DNA from 3 places in the Actinoplanes sp. NPDC023714 genome. Region 1 is predicted to be linked to each of the others. Evidence: riboswitches for the same ligand, from Rfam matches in the RefSeq annotation. Region 1 holds a riboswitch; each other region holds the start of a gene.
What was found. Region 1 has a riboswitch for cobalamin ahead of AB0G10_RS37735 (ABC transporter substrate-binding protein). Riboswitches for the same ligand answer to the same signal wherever they lie in the genome.
Positions count from the first base shown of each region.

Region 2: linked by a shared signal. The riboswitch ahead of AB0G10_RS28240 (VWA domain-containing protein) and the one ahead of AB0G10_RS37735 (ABC transporter substrate-binding protein) in region 1 are both predicted to bind cobalamin.
Region 3: linked by a shared signal. The riboswitch ahead of AB0G10_RS22270 (ribonucleoside-diphosphate reductase subunit alpha) and the one ahead of AB0G10_RS37735 (ABC transporter substrate-binding protein) in region 1 are both predicted to bind cobalamin.

Region 1 is NZ_JBFAAR010000012.1:200,782-206,696, forward strand. It holds gene AB0G10_RS37705 (hypothetical protein) at 1-298, shown strand, start outside; gene AB0G10_RS37710 (GNAT family N-acetyltransferase) at 291-707, opposite strand; gene AB0G10_RS37715 (VOC family protein) at 813-1,568, shown strand; gene fliQ (flagellar biosynthesis protein FliQ) at 1,596-1,865, opposite strand; gene AB0G10_RS37725 (ABC transporter ATP-binding protein) at 1,862-2,686, opposite strand; gene AB0G10_RS37730 (iron ABC transporter permease) at 2,683-3,747, opposite strand; gene AB0G10_RS37735 (ABC transporter substrate-binding protein) at 3,744-4,667, opposite strand; cobalamin riboswitch at 4,773-4,904, opposite strand; gene AB0G10_RS37740 (DUF4229 domain-containing protein) at 4,950-5,336, opposite strand; gene AB0G10_RS37745 (hypothetical protein) at 5,359-5,787, opposite strand; partial or broken gene AB0G10_RS37750 (aminofutalosine synthase MqnE) at 5,854-5,915, opposite strand, start outside.
Region 2 is NZ_JBFAAR010000007.1:34,142-40,056, reverse strand. It holds gene AB0G10_RS28255 (cobalamin biosynthesis protein) at 1-7, opposite strand, end outside; gene AB0G10_RS28250 (cobyrinate a,c-diamide synthase) at 4-1,353, opposite strand; gene cobO (cob(I)yrinic acid a,c-diamide adenosyltransferase) at 1,347-1,946, opposite strand; gene AB0G10_RS28240 (VWA domain-containing protein) at 2,172-4,268, opposite strand; cobalamin riboswitch at 4,325-4,448, opposite strand; gene AB0G10_RS28235 (gluconokinase) at 4,836-5,915, shown strand, end outside.
Region 3 is NZ_JBFAAR010000004.1:654,056-659,970, forward strand. It holds gene AB0G10_RS22270 (ribonucleoside-diphosphate reductase subunit alpha) at 1-2,266, opposite strand, end outside; cobalamin riboswitch at 2,396-2,606, opposite strand; gene AB0G10_RS22275 (YegS/Rv2252/BmrU family lipid kinase) at 2,667-3,590, opposite strand; gene AB0G10_RS22280 (BTAD domain-containing putative transcriptional regulator) at 3,785-5,915, shown strand, end outside.

The sequences.
Region 1 (5,915 bases):
GGTACGGCGTGAGCTGCCGAACCCGGACCGCGTGGCGATCCACGAGGCCGGCCGTCTCCTGAGCATCGAGCTGCGCCCCGAGCCCGGCACGGCGCCGGCGCGCTGGCAGCGGGGCTCGATGGTGCTGCTCCGGCCCGGCCAGTGGCTGCGCTGGCGGATCGACTACCGGATCACGCACGCCGGCGGGGAGACCTACCGCCTCGACACCCTCAACCTCGCCTATCGCCCCGACGCCGCGGCGGCCGCCTTCGCCGGGGTTCCGGCCCGCTTCCTGGACGAGCGGACACAGCTCAGCTGAGCGGCTTCACCCAGCGGGACCAATCGGGCTGGGCGCGGTAGCCGTGGGCGGCCCAGATGGCGTGCGCCCTCTCGTTCGCGTCGAGGACCATGGCGTCGACCCGGGTGCCGCCGAGTGCCCGGAACCTCTCCTCGGCCGCCGCGATGAGCCGGCCGCCGATGCCCTCGCGACGGCGACCCGGCGCGACCGCGAGCCGGTACAGATGGCAGCGCCACCCGTCCCACCCCGCGATGACCGTGCCGACGATCTCCTGCCCGTCGACCGCGACGATCAGCGCGTCCGGATCGCGTCCGACGAGCGCCGCTACCGCCTCGGCGGTGTCCGCCGGGCGGCTGTCGTTCTCGGCGGCAGCCAGCCAGAACGCGAGGACCTGCGGCAACTCGTCCGCTCGTACACATCGCAAGATCACAGACCCAGCCTATTCACCTTTGTGGAATGAGGCCGGGGCGGACCGTCGATTCGGGAAGATGACAGTTTCATACGGAACCGAGCATGGGAATGCGACGATGCGACCATGACCGCTCCGTCGCCCGGCGTGCCGTCCTGGGTGGATCTGGCCACCGCCGACCTCGGGGACGCGACCCGGTTCTACACCGCGATGTTCGGGTGGACCGCCGAGATCTCCGGCGACGACTTCGGCGGCTACACGACCTTCCTGCTGAACGGCCTGCCGGTGGCGGGCGCCGGCCCACTCTTCGGCGAGGGGCAGCCGACGGCCTGGAGCACGTACTTCGCGGCCGACGACGCCGACGCGGTGGCGGCCCGGGTCGAGGCGGCCGGCGGGAAGGTGCTCGTCGCGCCGTTCGACGTGGTGGACCAGGGCCGGATGGCGGCCTGCCTCGACCCGGCGGGCGCGCCGTTCAGCGTCTGGGAGGCCGGGACCATGCGCGGCGCCGAGGCCTTCCACGTGCCCGGGGCGCTGACCTGGAACGAGCTGAACACCCGGGACGCCGACGGCGCGATGGCGTTCTACGGCGCGGTCTTCGGCTGGGACTACCGGGACGGCGTGGTCGGCCCGCTGCCGTACGTGATCTGCCGGAATGAGGGGCGGCCGGTCGCCGGCATCCAGCTCATGGCCGGTGACGGGTGGCCCGACGACCTGCTGCCGCACTGGCTCGTCTATTTCGCGGTCGGGGATTGTGACGTGGCGGCCGAGCACGCCTATCGGCTCGGCGCGCGGGTCGTGCACCCGCCGACGACCGTCGCGGTGGGGCGGTTCGCGCTGCTGGAGGATCCGCAGGGTGGCCGGTTCGCGATCCTCGCCTCGTGAAGACCTCGTGATGTCCTGCGCTTCGCCTCACGCCAGCAGCTGGGGGATCTTCTCGTAGAGCTGCTGGGTGAAGGTCAACATCTCGCGCAGCATCCAGTTGCCGGTGAGCAGCAGGACCAGGCCGATGGCGATGGCCTTCGGGACGAAGGAGAGCGTCGCCTCCTGGATCTGGGTCACCGACTGGAAGAGCGAGATCACGAAGCCGACGCCGAGCGCGGTCAGCAGCACCGGGGCGGCCAGCTTCGCCGAGATGGTCATGGCTTGGAGGGCGAGTTCCACCACCATCGTGTCCGTCATAACGGATATATCGGTTTGTTGAGTGATTTTTGAGTGCTGTTCGGTTGCGGTCTGGTTGCTACGACGAGGGGGCCGTGCTCACCCTCGATCACCCGGACCCGCACCCGGTAGTGCTCGGCCAGGGTCTCCTCGGTCAGCACCTCGGTGGGCCGGCCCGCGGCCACCACCCGGCCGCCGGCCAGCAGGATCATGCGGTCCGCGTACTCCCCCGCCGTGGACAGGTCGTGCATCGTCGCCAGCACGGTCAGCCCGCGCTCCGACCGCAGCCGGTCCACCAGCTCGAGGACCTCCTGCTGGTGGCCGATGTCGAGGGCGCTCGTCGGCTCGTCCAGCAGCAGGATGCCGGCGCCCTGGGCGAGCGCGCGGGCCAGGAAGACCCGCTGCCGTTCCCCGCCGGAGAGGGTGTCGAGGCGGCGCCCGGCGAACGGCTCCAGGTCGAGTGCGGCGAGCACCTCGTCGACGACGGCCAGGTCCGAGGCCGACTCCCGGCCCAGGGGCGGGATGTACGGCGTACGCCCGAGCAGGACGTAGTCGTACACCCCCATGGCCGGTGGAACGACCGGCGACTGGGTCACGGTGGCGATCGCCTTGGCGCGGTCCCGGCGGCTCATGCTGGTGATGGCCCGGCCGTGCCAGCGGATCTCGCCCTCGTGCGGCAGGAGCCCGCCGATCGCCCGCAGCGCCGTCGACTTGCCGGCGCCGTTCGGTCCGATGATGGTGACCCATTCACCGGTGGCGACGGTCAGGTCGACGCCGTCGACGATCAGCGTGCCGTCCAGACGTACGCTGAGGTTTCGGACTTCTATCGAATTCTCGGTCATGCCGGTATCGCCTTGCTCGTCCTCATCACCAGGACGAAGAACGGCGCACCGAGGAAGGCCGTGACCACCCCGATCGGGATCTCCGCGTCGCCCGCGACGGTCCGGGCCACCAGGTCGGTCAGGGTGAGGAAAGCGGCGCCGAAGAGGATCGAGAGCGGCAGCAGCGAACGGTAGCTCGGCCCGGTCAGCAGCCGGATCGTGTGCGGCACGATCAGCCCGACGAAGCCGATCAGCCCGGAGACCGAGACCGCCGCGGCGGTGCCCAGCGACGCCGCGACGATCAGCAGGTACCGGCTGCGCTGCGGGTGCAGGCCCAGGCTCGCCGCCTCCGCGTCACCCACGGTCAGGACGTCGAGCTCGCGCCGCTGGGTCAGCACGATCACCGTCGTGACGATCACGTAGGGCAGGATCACCAGCACGTCGTGCCAGCCCGCCGTGGCGAGCCGGCCGAGCAGCCAGGAGTACACCTCCTGCAGCGACTCGACGTTCCGCTGCAGCAGGTAGGTCTGCGCCGCCGAGAGGAACGCCGACACCGCGACCCCCGCCAGGATCAGCGCGGCCGGCGTCCGGTTGCGGCTGCCTGCGGCGCCGAGCATCCAGGTGAGGGCGACCGCCAGGAGCGCACCGGCGAAAGCGGCCATGGGTACGGTGACCGGCAGCTCCACGGCAGCGGACGCGCCCAGGACGATCACGGCCGTGACACCGAGCCCGGCGCCGGCCGCCACACCGAGCAAGTACGGGTCGGCCAGCGGGTTGCGGAAGGCGCCCTGGTACGCGGCGCCGGCCAGCGCCAGCATCGCGCCGACCAGCAGACCCAGCACGACCCGGGGCAGCCGGAGTTGCATCAGGATCGCGATCTCGCGTTCGGAGAGGCCGCTGTCCAGCCGTACGCCCGGAATGAGATTGAGCATCTCGGCCGCGACCCCCGCCGGAGGGAGCCGGGCCGAGCCGAAGGCGAGGCCCGCGAGCGTCGCCACCAGGACCGCGAGCACGCCCGCGACGAGCCAGACCGGGCGGAGGCCCGCTCTCCTCGCCTCGTTCCGATTCTTGACCAGGGTCACGCCGGGATCTTGTTCAGGGCGTCGGCGACGGCTTGGACGAGGTCGACGGTGCGCGGGCCCCAGCGCGAGGCGATGTCGTCGTCGAGCGCGAAGATCTGACTCTTCTGCACGGCGGTCACCGCGGACCAGCCCTTGCGCGCCTTCACCGTCTCGGCGGACTGCTGGCAGCACTTGCTGTCGGCCAGGAAGATCGTGTCCGGGTTCGCCTGGACCACGGCCTCCTGGCTGAGTTGCGGGTACCCGCCGAACGAGCCGCTCGCGTCGGCCGCGTCCGCCACGTTGGTCATGCCGAACCTGCTGAAGACCGAGCCGACGAACGTCTTCGAGGTGGCCGAGTAGAGCTCCGGGCCGAGCTCGTAGAAGTAGCTGAGCGGCGTGGTCCGGGCCGGCGCCGACTTCACGATCTCGTCGATCTTCGCGGCCATCCCGGCGTTCACCTGCTCCGCCTCGGCCTCGTGGCCGGTCAGCGTGCCCAGCTCGCCGATCTGCTTGTAGGTGTCGTCGAGGGTGGCCGCGGCCGGCGCCACGAACGCCGGGATCGCCAGCTTCCCGAGCTGGGCCACGATGTTCTCGGTGTCGTTCGAGACCACCACGAGGTCGGGGTCCTTCGCGGCGATCGCCTCGGCGTTCGGCTTGAAGCCGGAGAGGTCGGACTTGGGCGCCTCGGCCGGGTGGTTGGACTGGTCGTCCACCGCCGTGACCTGCGCGCCCGCGCCGATCGCGAAGAGCATCTCGGTGGCGGTCGGGCTGAGGCTCACGATCTTCTCGGGCCGGGCCTCCAGCGTCACGCTGCCGACGGTGACCGGGTATGCCGCGTTCGCGCTCGGCGCGGTGGCCGGCTCGTCGTTCCCCCCGTCCCCGCAACCGGCGAGGACCAGGGCCGTCGCCGCGATCGCGGCGGTGAGCAGACGTCGTTTCATGATCAAGAACCTCCTGTCGGCCGGGCTGTGGTGCTTCGCCGACAGGGGCTTCTCGGCCGCCGCCTGCGAGGCGCCCCTCCCCGAGAGCGCTGAGTCGCGACCGGCGCCCAGGCGACCTGGCTAGACCTCCACTGCTGCGTGCTTCCGGAGGGATCACAGTTGCGGGACAGCGCCGGTTTCGCACCGGCTTCGCTGAGGCGCGGTCCTTGAAACGCTAACTCACCGGCAGCGCCCGATCGCCGTCGGTGGGTTCTCCAGTGCCTTTTAACGCGGTCGTGCTTTTTAGGAGCGCGTCTCGCTGGCCCGCTTGATCGCCGCTTCCTCGCTGGCGATCCCGTCCCGCTCCTGGCTGATCTTCTCGAGGCTGGTGGGCCGGTCGTTCAGGACGTCGGCGGCGGCGACCCGGTCTCCGGCCGCAGCGGCGTCCTCGTCGCCGGCGAGCGCCGAGCGCAGACGATCCTTCTCCGCGGTGCGCTTCGCGGCGATCGACCCGAGCTGCTCGGCCATCTCGTCACGCCACTTCCGCAGCAGCAGGAACGAGAGCGCCGCCGACGCGACGAACGCGACCATGGCTTTGACCAGGATGTTCAGAGGAACCGGCAGCAGCACGACGAAGGAACCCACGAACAGGCCGAGCCGGCCGAGCGTGTATTTGACGGCGGGACTCATCTCTTCTCTCCCTCAGCTCTCCTCAGCTCGACCGATGGTCGAGCCAGCGGAGGCCGTAGAACCAGACCAGGCAGTACACGACCGTACCGGTCGCCGCTCCGGCCACTCCGCTCACCAGGGCCGGCGCCACCCCCGAGACGAGACCGGCCACCGTCATCCCGAGCGCGACGCCGAAGCCGCCGGCCAGCGCGGCCACCACGACCCGGTGCGCGCCGAAGCCCTCGGCGCGGAACTCCTCGACGAAGAGCCAGACCGGCAGGATCAGGACGAGCCAGCCGTTCGACGAGCCGAACTCGCCGAGGCCGGTGAGCGCCATGATCGCCTCGAAGATCAGCAGGACGACCAGGCCGACCGCGAGCCCGGCGAACGCCGCGCCCAGCAGGTCGCTGACGGTCGCGAGCCGGCCGTCGGCGTCACGCCGGAGACCGCGCCTGCTCTGCTGCTGGGTCATCGGTCGCCTCCGCCCTCTGCTGTCACTGCTCTTCTCCGCCTTCTCGTGCTCAGACCCGCTGCGGTCTCAGGCCCAGACGCGCTGCGGCTCGCTGCGGCGCGCGGCGAAGGGGACGGCCGCCGCGTGCT
Region 2 (5,915 bases), on a different contig from region 1:
CGATCACCGAGCGGCGGCCCGGACGAAGCGCCCCGCCATCCCCGGGTTCCCGGCCCAGTGCAGGTGCAGGTAGGACGCGTGCAGGGCGGGACCGGCGAACCCCTCCGGATCGGCGCCGCGCCAGGCCCACGCCGCCCCGGCCGCCGGCGACAGCAGCACCCCGGAGCGTGGGTGCACGGTGGTGCGGTGGAACTCGTGCCCGGTCACCCGGGTCCCGGCCGGGGCGAGCGGGCTGTCGGCGAGGGCGACCGCGTCGCGGTATCCGAGGGTCAGCGACGGCGTCATCGCCGCCTCGGCGTCGATCACCCCGCACATCGGCTCGCCGTCCAGTGCGGAGCAGAGCCAGAGCAGGCCGGCGCACTCGGCCGCGATCGGGCCGCCGGCCTGCGCGAGGGCCGCGACCGAGGCCCGCAGCGGCGCGTTCGCCGACAGCTCGGACGCGTAGACCTCGGGGAATCCGCCGCCCACCACGAGGGCGCGGGCGCCGTCCGGCAGCTTCTCGTCCCGCAGGGGGTCCACCGTCACCACCTCGGCGCCCGCTCCGGCCAGCAACTCGGCTGTCTCGGCGTACGAGAAACTGAAAGCCGGACCACCGGCCAGCGCGACCAGGGGACGGCCCGGAACCGGATCCTGGCTCCGCGGGGTCCAGGCGGTCGCCGCCAGAGGCGGCGCCGACCGCGCGACAGCGGCCACCGCGTCCAGATCCACCGCCGAGGCGATCAGCGTGGCGAGAGCGTCCACCGAGGCCAGAGCCTCGGCACGGCGTTCCGCGGCGGGTACGAGACCCAGATGCCGGGACGGCGCCGCGACCGCTTCCGATCGGCGCAGCGCACCCAGCACCGGGGTGCCGACCTCCTCGCAGGCGTCCCGCAGGATCTGCTCGTGCCGGTCCGAGCCCACCCGGTTCAGGATCACGCCGGCCAGCCGGACCGTGCCGAAGCTGCGGAACCCGTGCACCAGCGCGGCCACCGACCGGCCCTGCGCGGCCGCGTCCACGACCAGGATCACCGGCGCCTGCAGCAGCTCCGCCACCTGCGCCGTGGAACCGGTCTCCCCCGCCCCGGTACGCCCGTCGTAGAGCCCCATGACGCCCTCGACGATCGCGATGTCGGCGCCCTGCGCACCGTGCGCGAACAGCGGCCCGATCAGTTCCTCGCCGACCAGCACCGGATCGAGGTTGCGACCCGGGCGGCCCGCCGCGAGAGCGTGGTAGCCGGGGTCGATGTAGTCCGGGCCCACCTTGAACGGCGCCGCGGTGAGCCCACGCCTCCGGAACGCCGCGAGCAGCCCGGTCGCCACGGTGGTCTTGCCGTGCCCGGAGGCGGGCGCGGCGATCACGACACGATTCACCATTCGATGCCCTGCTGTCCCTTGCGGCCCGCGTCCATCGGATGCTTCACCTTCGTCATCTCGGTGACCAGGTCCGCCGCCGCGACGAGATCCGGATGCGCGTCCCGTCCGGTGATCACGACGTGCTGCGTGCCGGGCCGGTCGTTCAGCGTCGCGATCACGTCCTGGACGTCCACCCAGCCCCACTTCATCGGGTACGTGAACTCGTCCAGCACATAGAACTTATAGGTCTCGTTCGCGAGGTCCCGCTTGATCTGCGCCCAGCCCTCGGCGGCCTCGGCGGCGTGGTCGCGCTCGGTGCCGGCCCGCTGGATCCAGGACCAGCCCTCCCCCATCTTGTGCCAGGTCACCGGCGTGCCGTTCACGCCGTCCAGGGCCTTCAGCGCCGACTCCTCGCCGACCTTCCACTTCTGCGACTTCACGAACTGGAACACGCCGATCGGCCACCCCGCACTCCACGCCCGCAGCGCCATCCCGAACGCCGCGGTGCTCTTGCCCTTGCCCGCGCCCGTGTGCACCGCGAACACCGCCTGCCGCCGGCGCTGGCGCGTGGTGAGCCCGTCGTCCGGAGTGACGGTCACTTTCCCTTGTGGCATTTTCAGACCCTTCTCGTGTACGGGAGGTCAGCGCCCGTCCCCACGCCCTTTAAGCCGTCCTAGGAAGATAGGATGCTTGCTGCGGGCTGGTGTTCGCTGCCTTGCCGTTGCCGCCGCCCGGCCTTGTCCGCCGCCCGGCTCTGTATCGCCGCCGGCTCTCTGTTCGCCGCGCCGCGTCCGCCGCCCGGCCCTGTCCGCCGCCCGGCCTTTTCCGGCGGCTCGCGGTCACGCCGCCCGGCGGTAGGCGCGGTCTGCCGTCGCCTGTGGACGGTTCTCCACCGCCGCCTGGAGCTGCTCCAGCGGCATGACGTCGGCTTTCAGCGCCGCGGCCAGCTTCACCGCGAGACCGAGGCGGATCGGACCGGACTCGCAGTCCACCACCACGGAGGCGACGCCGTTCAGGGCCGGGGCCATCAGCAGCGGGTCCGGGCCGCTCGTGGCCCGGCCGTCCGTCACCAGGATCAGCAGCGGACGGCGGCGCGGATCCCGGCGGCGCTCGGTGGCGATCGTGGAGGCCGCCGCGCGGAGGCCGGCCGCGAGCGGCGTACGCCCCCCGGTCCGCAACGCGGCCAGCCGCATGACGCCCACCTCGTGACTGGACGTGGGCGGCAGCACCACCTCGGCCTCCGCCCCCCGAAACGTGATCATGCCGATCCGGTCCCGCCGCTGGTAAGCGTCCCGCAGCAGCGACAGCACCGCCGTCTTGACGAGCGTCATGCGCTTGCGGGCCGCCATCGAGCCGGAGGCGTCCACGACGAACAGGACGAGGTTGGCCTCGCGTCCCACGTGGACGGCTTCCCGGAGATCCCGCGGAATCACGCGCAGGTCCCCCGCCGCGCCGGACTCCAGCGCCGACCTCTCGATCGCGGCTCGCAGGGTGGCGGGCAGGTGGGGTGCCCCGGCAAGCCTGCCGAGCGGCGGGCGGCTGCCGACCACCCTCCCCCGGCGGGCGAAGGCGGGGGAACGCCGGCCCGCGTGACCGCCCTCGCCACGGGCCGCGATCGTCAGGGTGCGGGTGCGGTAGGCCTGCCCGGCCGACGCGACGGCGCCCGCCGTGGACTGTCCAGGGGCGTCCGGCTGCGGGGTCTGCTGCGGGGAATCGTCCGGGGCCGGGCCGCGCGACTCCTGAGTCTCCGGGCGCCCGCCCGCTTGCGGAGCTGAGGACGCGTCCGGAGCGGGGCTTCCGCCCGTACCCGAAGGATCTGACCCGCCGCCGCCCGACGGACCTTGCGGCCCTCCGCCGTCAGGCGGGCCCTCCCCCTCAGGATCGTCGCCGCCCTCCGGATCGTCGTCGTCCTCCTGTGCCTGACGCTCGGCCTCGGCCAGGGCCTGCTCGAGCTTCTCCTCGTCGGTGCCGGGCGGGTCCAGCGGATCGGTACGGCGGCGGTGCGGGAGGGCCAGGCGCGCGGCGTCGGCGACATCCTCGGCGTTCACCACGTCGCGGCCCTTCCAGGCGGCGAGGGCGACCGCCGACCGGGCCACCACGATGTCGGCGCGCATGCCGTCGACGCCGTAGGCCAGGCACACCCGGGCGATCCGGTCCAGTTCGGCGTCGGGCAGCTTCACCGACGGCAGCAGGGCGCGGGCCTCGGCGATGCGGGCGGCGTAATCCCGCTCGGCGTCCCGGTAGCGGGCCGCGAAACCGTCCGGGTCGGCCTCGTACGCGAGACGCCGCCGGACCACCTCGGCGCGCTGGGCGGCGTTGCGGGGCGCGGCCACGTTCACCACCAGGCCGAACCGGTCGACCAGCTGCGGGCGGGGCTCGCCCTCCTCCGGGTTCATCGTGCCGACCAGCAGGAACCGGGCCGCGTGCTTGACCGACACCCCGTCCCGCTCGACGTGGGCCCGGCCCATCGCGGCCGCGTCCAGCAGCAGGTCCACCAGATGATCCGGGAGCAGGTTGACCTCGTCGACGTAGAGCACGCCCCGGTGCGCGGCGGCCAGCAGCCCCGGCTCGTAGGCCTTCACCCCGTCGCTGAGCGCCCGCTGAATGTCGAGGGTGCCGACGACCCGGTCCTCGGTGGCGCCGACCGGCAGTTCGACGAGGCTGGCCGGGCGCTCGCCGGCCGGGCTGTCGATCGCGTGCGGGCCGTCCGGGCAGTCCGGGTCGGGCGCGGCCGGGTCGCAGGCGAACCGGCAGCCGCGCACCGTCCGGATGCTCGGCAGCAGCCCGGCCAGCGCCCGTACGACGGTGCTCTTCGCGGTGCCCTTCTCGCCGCGCACCAGCACCCCGCCGACCGCCGGCGAGACGGCGGTGAGCAGCAGCGCCAGGCGCAGGTCATCGAGGCCGACGACGGCCGAGAACGGGTACGGAGTAGTCACGGGAGATCCCTTCCGGCGGGTGTCCACGCCCGCGCGACGGCCGAAACGAGCGGCCGGAGTCTCCTGACTCCCGGATCGACGTTCCCCGCGCGCCTTCCGGCCGTAGTCGCCGTGGCTGTCGTGGCGGTTCGCTCCCCGGTCACAGTGGCGGGACCGTCCCGGACTCGCACCGGGTTCCTCCGCTACCGCTCATGGTCACTCTTTCCTACGCCCGGGTGCGGCGTCAACGCGGGGTGTCCCTCATCAAGATCTTTTTAGGGTACGGACCTAAGCCGTCCACGACCGCAGGTCCGGCCGCCCCCGCCCGTCGACGCGGGCGCAGCGGGGGGTCGAGGCCGTGACGCGTCTTTCGCGTGAGGTGCGTGGTCACCCCTGACCCGTCCCGCCCTCCGCATCCCTCCCCGGCCGGCGTCGCCGCTGGTGCCGGGCGGTGTTCCGGCCGGTGCTCCGGGCGGTGTTCCGGGCGGGAGGGAAGGCCGGCGCGGGATGCCGAGGGCGGCAACCCGATGGGTGGGGAAGGATGTCAGACGGGTATTGACGCGGCGGGACGGCTCAGGGAGGCAGCACATGGACGTCGTGATCGGGATCGACACCGGGACCACCGCCACGAAGGGGGTGGCCACCGGTCCGGCCGGGGAGCTCAGGGCGCTGACCAGCGTGCACTATCCGCTGTCGGTGCCCGGGCCGGGACGGGCGGAGCTCGACCCCGAGCAGCTCGCCGCCGCCGCGATCAAGGCGCTCGTGGACGTCGCGAAGGAGTGCCGGGAGAACGGCGACCGGGTGATCGCGATCGGTCTGAGCGCGTTCCTGCACGCGCTCGTGCCGATGGCCGCGGACGGCCGGCCGCTCGGGCCGCTGATCACCTGGGCGGACAACCGGGCCGCGGAGCAGGCCGAGCGGATCGCGGACAAGAAGGCTCTGCAGGCCCGTACCGGCACGCCGGTCCATCCGATGTCGCCGCTCACGAAACTGGCCTGGTTCGCCGAGAACGAGCCGGGCACGCTGCGCGACACGCCACGCTGGGGTGGCGTGAAGGAGCTGGTGGTCGCCGCGCTCGCGGAGGCCCCGTTCGTCGTCGACCTCTCGGTCGCCTCCGGCACGGGCCTCTACGACATCCACTCACGGCAGTGGGACCCCGAGGCCGTGGAAACAGCGAGGGTACGCCGGGAGCAACTGGCTGAGGTCGTACCCACGACCACGTCGTTGCGGTTGAAGCGGGAGGTGGCGAGCGCGGCCGGGCTCGACGCCGGCGTGCCGCTGATCATCGGGGCGGCCGACGGGCCCCTTGCGAACCTCGGGGTGGGCGCCACCCCGGCCGGGATCGCCGCCGTCTCGCTCGGCACCAGCGGCGCCCTGCGCACCGTCGTCGACCGGCCGACCAGTGACGAGGCGGGGCGGCTGTTCTGCTACGCGCTGACCGAGGACCGCTGGGTGATCGGCGGGGCGGTGAACAACGCCGGCTCGGTGGTGCGCTGGGCCGGGGAGAGTTTCGCGGCCGGGTTCGAACGCCCCGGCGCCGAAGGCGAGGACGCCGACGAGCGGGACGCCGCGCTGCTGCTGGAGGCGGCCGGGGTGAAGGCCGGCAGCGACGGGCTGCTGTGCCTGCCGTACCTGCTGGGCGAGCGGGCGCCGTGGTGGCGTCCCGGG
Region 3 (5,915 bases), on a different contig from region 1:
GGATGCGTGTGGCGGGACGCGACCGCAGGTAGTAGGACGTCTTCAGCCCGGACTTCCAGGCGTAGAGGTACATCGACGAGAGCTTGCCGATGGTCGGCGCCGCCAGGAACAGGTTCAGCGACTGCGACTGGTCGATGTAGGGCGCCCGCGCCGCGGCGAGGTCGATGAGCGCGCGCTGCGGCAGCTCCCACGCCGTCCGGAACAGCTCGCGCACGTCGGCGGGGAGCTCGGCGATGCCCTGCACCGACCCCTCGGCGCGCTTGATCGCCTCCCGGATGGGGGCGGTCCACAGATTCCGGGCCTTCAGTTCCCGTACCAGATAGGTGTTGATCTGAAGAAACTCGCCGGACATGGTCTCTCGCTTGAACAGGTTGCTGACCTGCGGCTCGATGCATTCGTAGCATCCCGCGATGGACGCGATCGTGGCGGTCGGGGCGATCGCGACCAGAAGCGAGTTGCGCAGACCGTGCTCGGCGATCGACTCCCGCAGCGCCTCCCATCGGGCGGTCTGGGTGACCGTGGCGCCCCACAGGTCCGGGTGCAGATCACCCCGGGCCGCCCGGGTCTCCGGATAGGCCGGATGCGCGCCGAACCGGGCCGCGAGGGCCGCCGACGACTCCAGCGCGGTCAGGAAGATCTCCTCCTGGACCCGGGTGGACAGTTCGCGCGCGGCCGGCGAGTCGAACGGCAGCCGCAGCGTGAAGAACGCGTCCTGCAGGCCCATCAGGCCGAGGCCGACCGGGCGCCAGCGCGGGTTCGACGCGGCCGCCTGCCGCGCCGGATAGTAGTTGATGTCGATGACCCGATCCAGGAAGACCACCGCCATGCGTACGGTCTCCCGCAGCCTCTCCCAGTCGACGCCCGCGGCGGTCACGTGCGCGCCCAGGTTCACCGAGCCGAGGTTGCAGACCGCCGTCTCGTCGTCGTTGTTCACCTCGAGGATCTCGGTGCAGAGATTGGAGAGGTGAATGACGTTCCCGGGCGCTCCGGTCTGATTGGACAGGCGGTTCGACGGATCCTTGAACGTCATCCAGCCGTTGCCGGTCTGGGCCAGGGTGCGCATCATCCGCCCGTACAGATCTCGGGCTTTAATGGTTTTCACGGCCTTCTTCTCGGCGAGCCGGTAGGCCTCGGTGAAGGCGTCGCCATAGAGATCGGGCAGCTCAGGGGCATCGGATGGGTCGATCAACGACCAATCTTCATCGGCCTCGACCCGGCGCATGAATTCGTCCGGGATCCAATTCGCCAAATTCAAGTTATGTGTACGCCGGGAGTCCTCGCCCGTGTTGTCCCGCAATTCCAGGAACTCCTCGACATCGGGGTGCCACGGCTCCAGATAGACGCACGCGGCACCCTTGCGCCGGCCGCCCTGATTGACCGCGGCCACCCCGGCGTCGAGCGTTTTGAGGAATGGCACGATGCCGTTCGACCGGCCGTTCGTGCCCCGGATCAGCGCGCCCCGGCCCCGCACCCGCGACCAGGAGATGCCGATGCCGCCGGAGAACTTCGACAGCTTCGCGACCTGGTGGTAGCGCTCGTAGATCGAGTCGAGCTCGTCCCGGGGGGAGTCGACGAGGAAGCAGCTCGACATCTGGGTGTGCCGGGTGCCCGCGTTGAACAGCGTCGGTGAGCTGGGAAGATAGGCGAGGCTCGACATGAGGCGGTAGAAGCCGATCGCCTCGTCGGCGTCTTCGGAGAGCCCGCACGCGACGCGGAGGAGCCAGTGCTGCGGGGTCTCGATGATCGTCCGCTTGGTGGGGTGCCTCAGGAGGTAGCGGTCGGTGACGGTGCGCAGGCCGAAGTATTCGAACCGCAGGTTGGCGTCATCGTCGATCGCAGCATCCAGCTTGTCCGCATTTTTCGCGACAAATGCTGCTGTCTCATCGCCGATCAAGCCCTCGTCGTGACCGCACTTGATCGACTCGCTGAACGTCGTGATGCCCTGCTCGCCGACCTCTTTGGCGTTGTATTCGGCGAGCAGACGGGCCGCCAGCTTGGAATACTGCGGCTCCTCACCGATCAGCTCGGCGGCCGTCTGGATCGACAGCTTGTCCAGCTCGGCCGTGGTGGCGCCGTCGTAGAGGCCGCTGATCGTCCTGGTGGCGACCCGCAGCGGGTCCACTTCGTCCAGGTCGGCGACCCAGCGCTCGACCGCTGTGACGATCTTGTTGACGTCGACCGGCTCGGTCTCGCCGTTGCGCTTGCGGACCTGCATGGCGTGCCTGCGTTGCTCCGGCACACCGGTCTTCTCCGGTGTCAGCGTCATCGCTGTCTGTCGCTCTCTCCTCGCGAGCCCATGGTCTTCGGGCACGGGGAGACGCCGGCCGGTCGCGACTCAGTCGCCGGCTCATTCGGCGTCGGTCGTCCCGCGCGACCTCCGACCGCCGCACGCCGGGATGGCATGCGGCGCGCTGGCAGGTCTTCGGACTCGTGGGCACGGCTCGGTAGAGCCACCTACTGGCCGTCGCTTCCCAGGCTTGCGCCCAGTGCTTACTGACGGCGGTCGTTCCCACTGACCGCTGCGGGGCAGTTCCGGACTCACACCGGATTCCCTCTTGCCTCGGCGTCCGCTCGCGCGGGGCCGAACCAGCTGCGGGAGACACCATATCTGGGTCGGTGCGCGTTTCCGCAACCCAACATGCTGTGTGTGATCTTAAAAGGGCGGGTCAGTGATCTTCAGTACCCGGCGGGGCCATGATCCGCAGGGCGTTGGCATCGAGGGCGATCCGCAGCGGCGTCCTCCCGCACGGCTCGCCGTCCACCTCGACGGCGGCTGGACGGTCCGTCTCCAGCCACAGTTCGCCGACCGCCAGGAAAGGACGTTCATGCAGGGTACGGCGGTGCCCCGTCAAAGCATTCCGGGCCGTCTCGCGCAGAAGCTCCCGCCGGGTCGCGCCGCCCACCGGATACGCCACCAGCAGCCGGTCGTCGGCGTGCGCGTCCGCCGTGATCGGACGGCCGGCGTGGAAGCCGCCGTTCGCCACGTACACCTGATGCGTCTCGAAGACGATCTCCCCGCCGCCGGCCCGGACCGTCGCCCGCAGCGGCCGGTGCCTCGTCAGCAGCCCCAGCGCGGTGATCGGGTAGGCGAGGCGCCCGACCGCCCGCTTGAGCCGGCTCGGTGCGTTGATCATCACCTCGGCGGACAGGCCGATGCCGACGTGGTTCGTGAACGGCATGTCCCCGGCGATCCCGAGGTCCACATCGATCACCAGGCCCTCGGTCATCGTGGTGACCGCCGTGTCCAGATCGGGCGGGATGCCGACCGTCCGCGCGAAGTTGTTCGTGGTGCCGAGCGGCAGCAGGCCGAGCGCCATGTCCCGGTGCGCCAGCATCCGGCCCGCCGTACTGATCGTGCCGTCACCGCCACCCGCCACCAGCAGGTCCGGGCCCAGGTCGATCGCCCTCTGCAGGCTCTGCTCGAGGTCGCCCTCGACGGCGTAGGCGCCGAGCAGCTTGAAACCCGCCCGCAGCAACCGGTCGTGCGCGTCCTCGTAGAACTGCCGGCCGCGCCGCGACTTGGCGTTGACCACCAGGGCAGCTCGCCGTTCGCGGTGAATGTCCTCGGTCAGCTGCTGCTTCGTCCGCACCGCCAGACCCTATCGCCCGTAGCTGATCGTCAGCTGGGTCGCTCGGTCCGGCTGCATGGTTTGGCTTGGCTGTACGAGAGGGCGACAATTCGGGCGTCGGGTGAGCGCTGGCGTTCAGCCGGGGGTGGCGGATCGATTGTCGGGGAGTGGATAAGTGGTGGTCGGGGACTTCGGGTACTGGTGAGAATGACGCCGTGGGGATCCGGGTGGGTGTGCTGGGACCGGTCGAACTGGTCCGGGACGGGCGCGTCATCCCGCTCACCGGTGCGCCACAGCGAGTGCTGCTCGCCCGCCTCGCCCTGGCCGGCGGCCGCCCCGTCCCCGTCGCCGACCTGATCGACGCGCTCTGGGAGGCCGGGCCGCCGGACAACGCCGTCGGGAATCTGCACAGCTACGTCTCCCGCCTGCGCCGCCAGGCCGGCAGTGAGGTGATCTGCCGGGAGCCGGGCGGCTACCGGCTGAACCTGTCCGGCGGCGACGGCGGCACCGATGTGGAGATCGTCGAGCGGCTGGTGCGGCGGGCGCGCGATCAGCGGTCCGATCCGGCGGCGGTCACGCTCGCCGAAGCCCTGGCCGTCTGGCGCGGGGAATCGCTCGCCGACGTGGCGGACCGGATGGTGTTCGCCCCGGACGTGGCCCGGCTCAACGAGTGGCGGCGGCACCTTCACGAGGAGTGCCTCGAACGCCGCCTCGACGCCGGCCGCGCGGCCGAGACCCTGCCCGAGATCGAGGCCCTCGCCACGGCGCAACCCCTCCGCGAACGCCCCCGGCTCCTGCTCATGCGGGCCCTGCACGCGACCGGCCGTACTCCGGAGGCGTTGACGGTCGTCCGCACGTACCGGGAAAGGCTCGCGGAAGACCACGGCCTGGACCCTTCGCCCGCCCTGGTCGAGTTGCAGCGAAGGATCCTCGCGGAGGATCCGGCGCTGCGCCCGCCGATGCCCGCCGGGAGAGCGCCCGAGACGCCCGCACGGATATCGACCCCGTCGGGTGACATTTCGGATATGTCGCCCGAGGATGGGCCGGCCCGGGATGCGCCGGCCGCGGGTTGGGAGGCCGGGAAGGCGCCGGCCGCGGGTTGGGAGGCCGGGAAGGCGCCGGCCGCGGGTTGGGAGGCCGGGAAAGCGCCGGCCACGGGCCGGGAGGCCGGGAAAGCGCCGGCCGCAGGGCGGTGGGTGAACGGGACCGAGGGCACGGCAGGCCCGGGCGGGAAGAGCATTCCCCGGCGCGCGGATCGGTTCTTCGGGCGGACCGCCGAGCTCTCCGCGCTGCGTCACGCGCTCGCCGCCGACCGCGTCGTGAGTCTTGTCGGGCCCGGAGGGGTGGGCAAGACGCGGCTCATGACGGAGGCGCTGACCGGCGGGGAGCTGCTCGTCGAACTGGCGGAGCGCTCGGTTCCGTCCGATGTGGCGGCCGCCGTCGCGGGCGCGCTCGGGCTGCGGGCCGCGCCTCGCGGCGGGATCGCGGCGCTGGCCGAGCGGCTGGGGTCGGCGCCCGCGGTGCTGGTGCTCGACAACTGTGAGCATCTTCTGGAGGCAGTCCGGGATCTCGTCGCCGCGCTGGTGATCCGCTGTCCGGGGGTCAGGGTGCTGGCGACGTCGCGGCAGCGTCTCGGCGTCGCGGGGGAGAGGGTCCTTCGAGTCGGCCCGCTGCCGGCTTCCGACCGGGTCGCGCTCTTCTGTGATCGCGCGGCTCTACTGCGTGCCGATTTCAGGGACGACATCCGTACGAGGGAACTGGCCGCCGAGATCTGTGAGCTCGTCGACGGGCTGCCACTCGCCGTGGAACTCGCCGCGCGGCGGGAGGCCGTGTTCGGGCTGGCGCATCTGCGTGACCGATTGGGAGCAGGGCTCAACGTGCTCGACCCGGCGCGTGGGGGCGACCGGTCCACCGCAGTGTCGGCGACGGTGGAGTGGTCGTACCGTCTCCTCGACCCGGCGGCGCAACGCCTGCTGGACCACCTCGCGGTGTGCCGGGGAGGGTTCGGCCTCGATGCGCTGCCCTATTTCGATCAGAGCCGGGATGCCGAGTCGCTGCTCGCCGAACTCGCCGACGCCTCCCTGGTCACCTGTGATCTCAGTGCCGGGCAGCCCCGTTACCGCCTGCTGGAGACGGTGCGCCACGTCAGCCTCGGCCACCTGGATCCGGCCGGGGAGCGGCAGGCCCGCGACGCGCACGCCCGGTGGATGCTCGACCTCGCCGCCGAGCTGGTGCGACGCGGCCGGGACCGGGATCCGTGGACCACGCCCACGCTGCGCCGGGAGGTCGGCAACCTCCAGGAGGCCCTCTCCTGGCTGGCACGGGGCGATCGGGACGGCGGCGCCC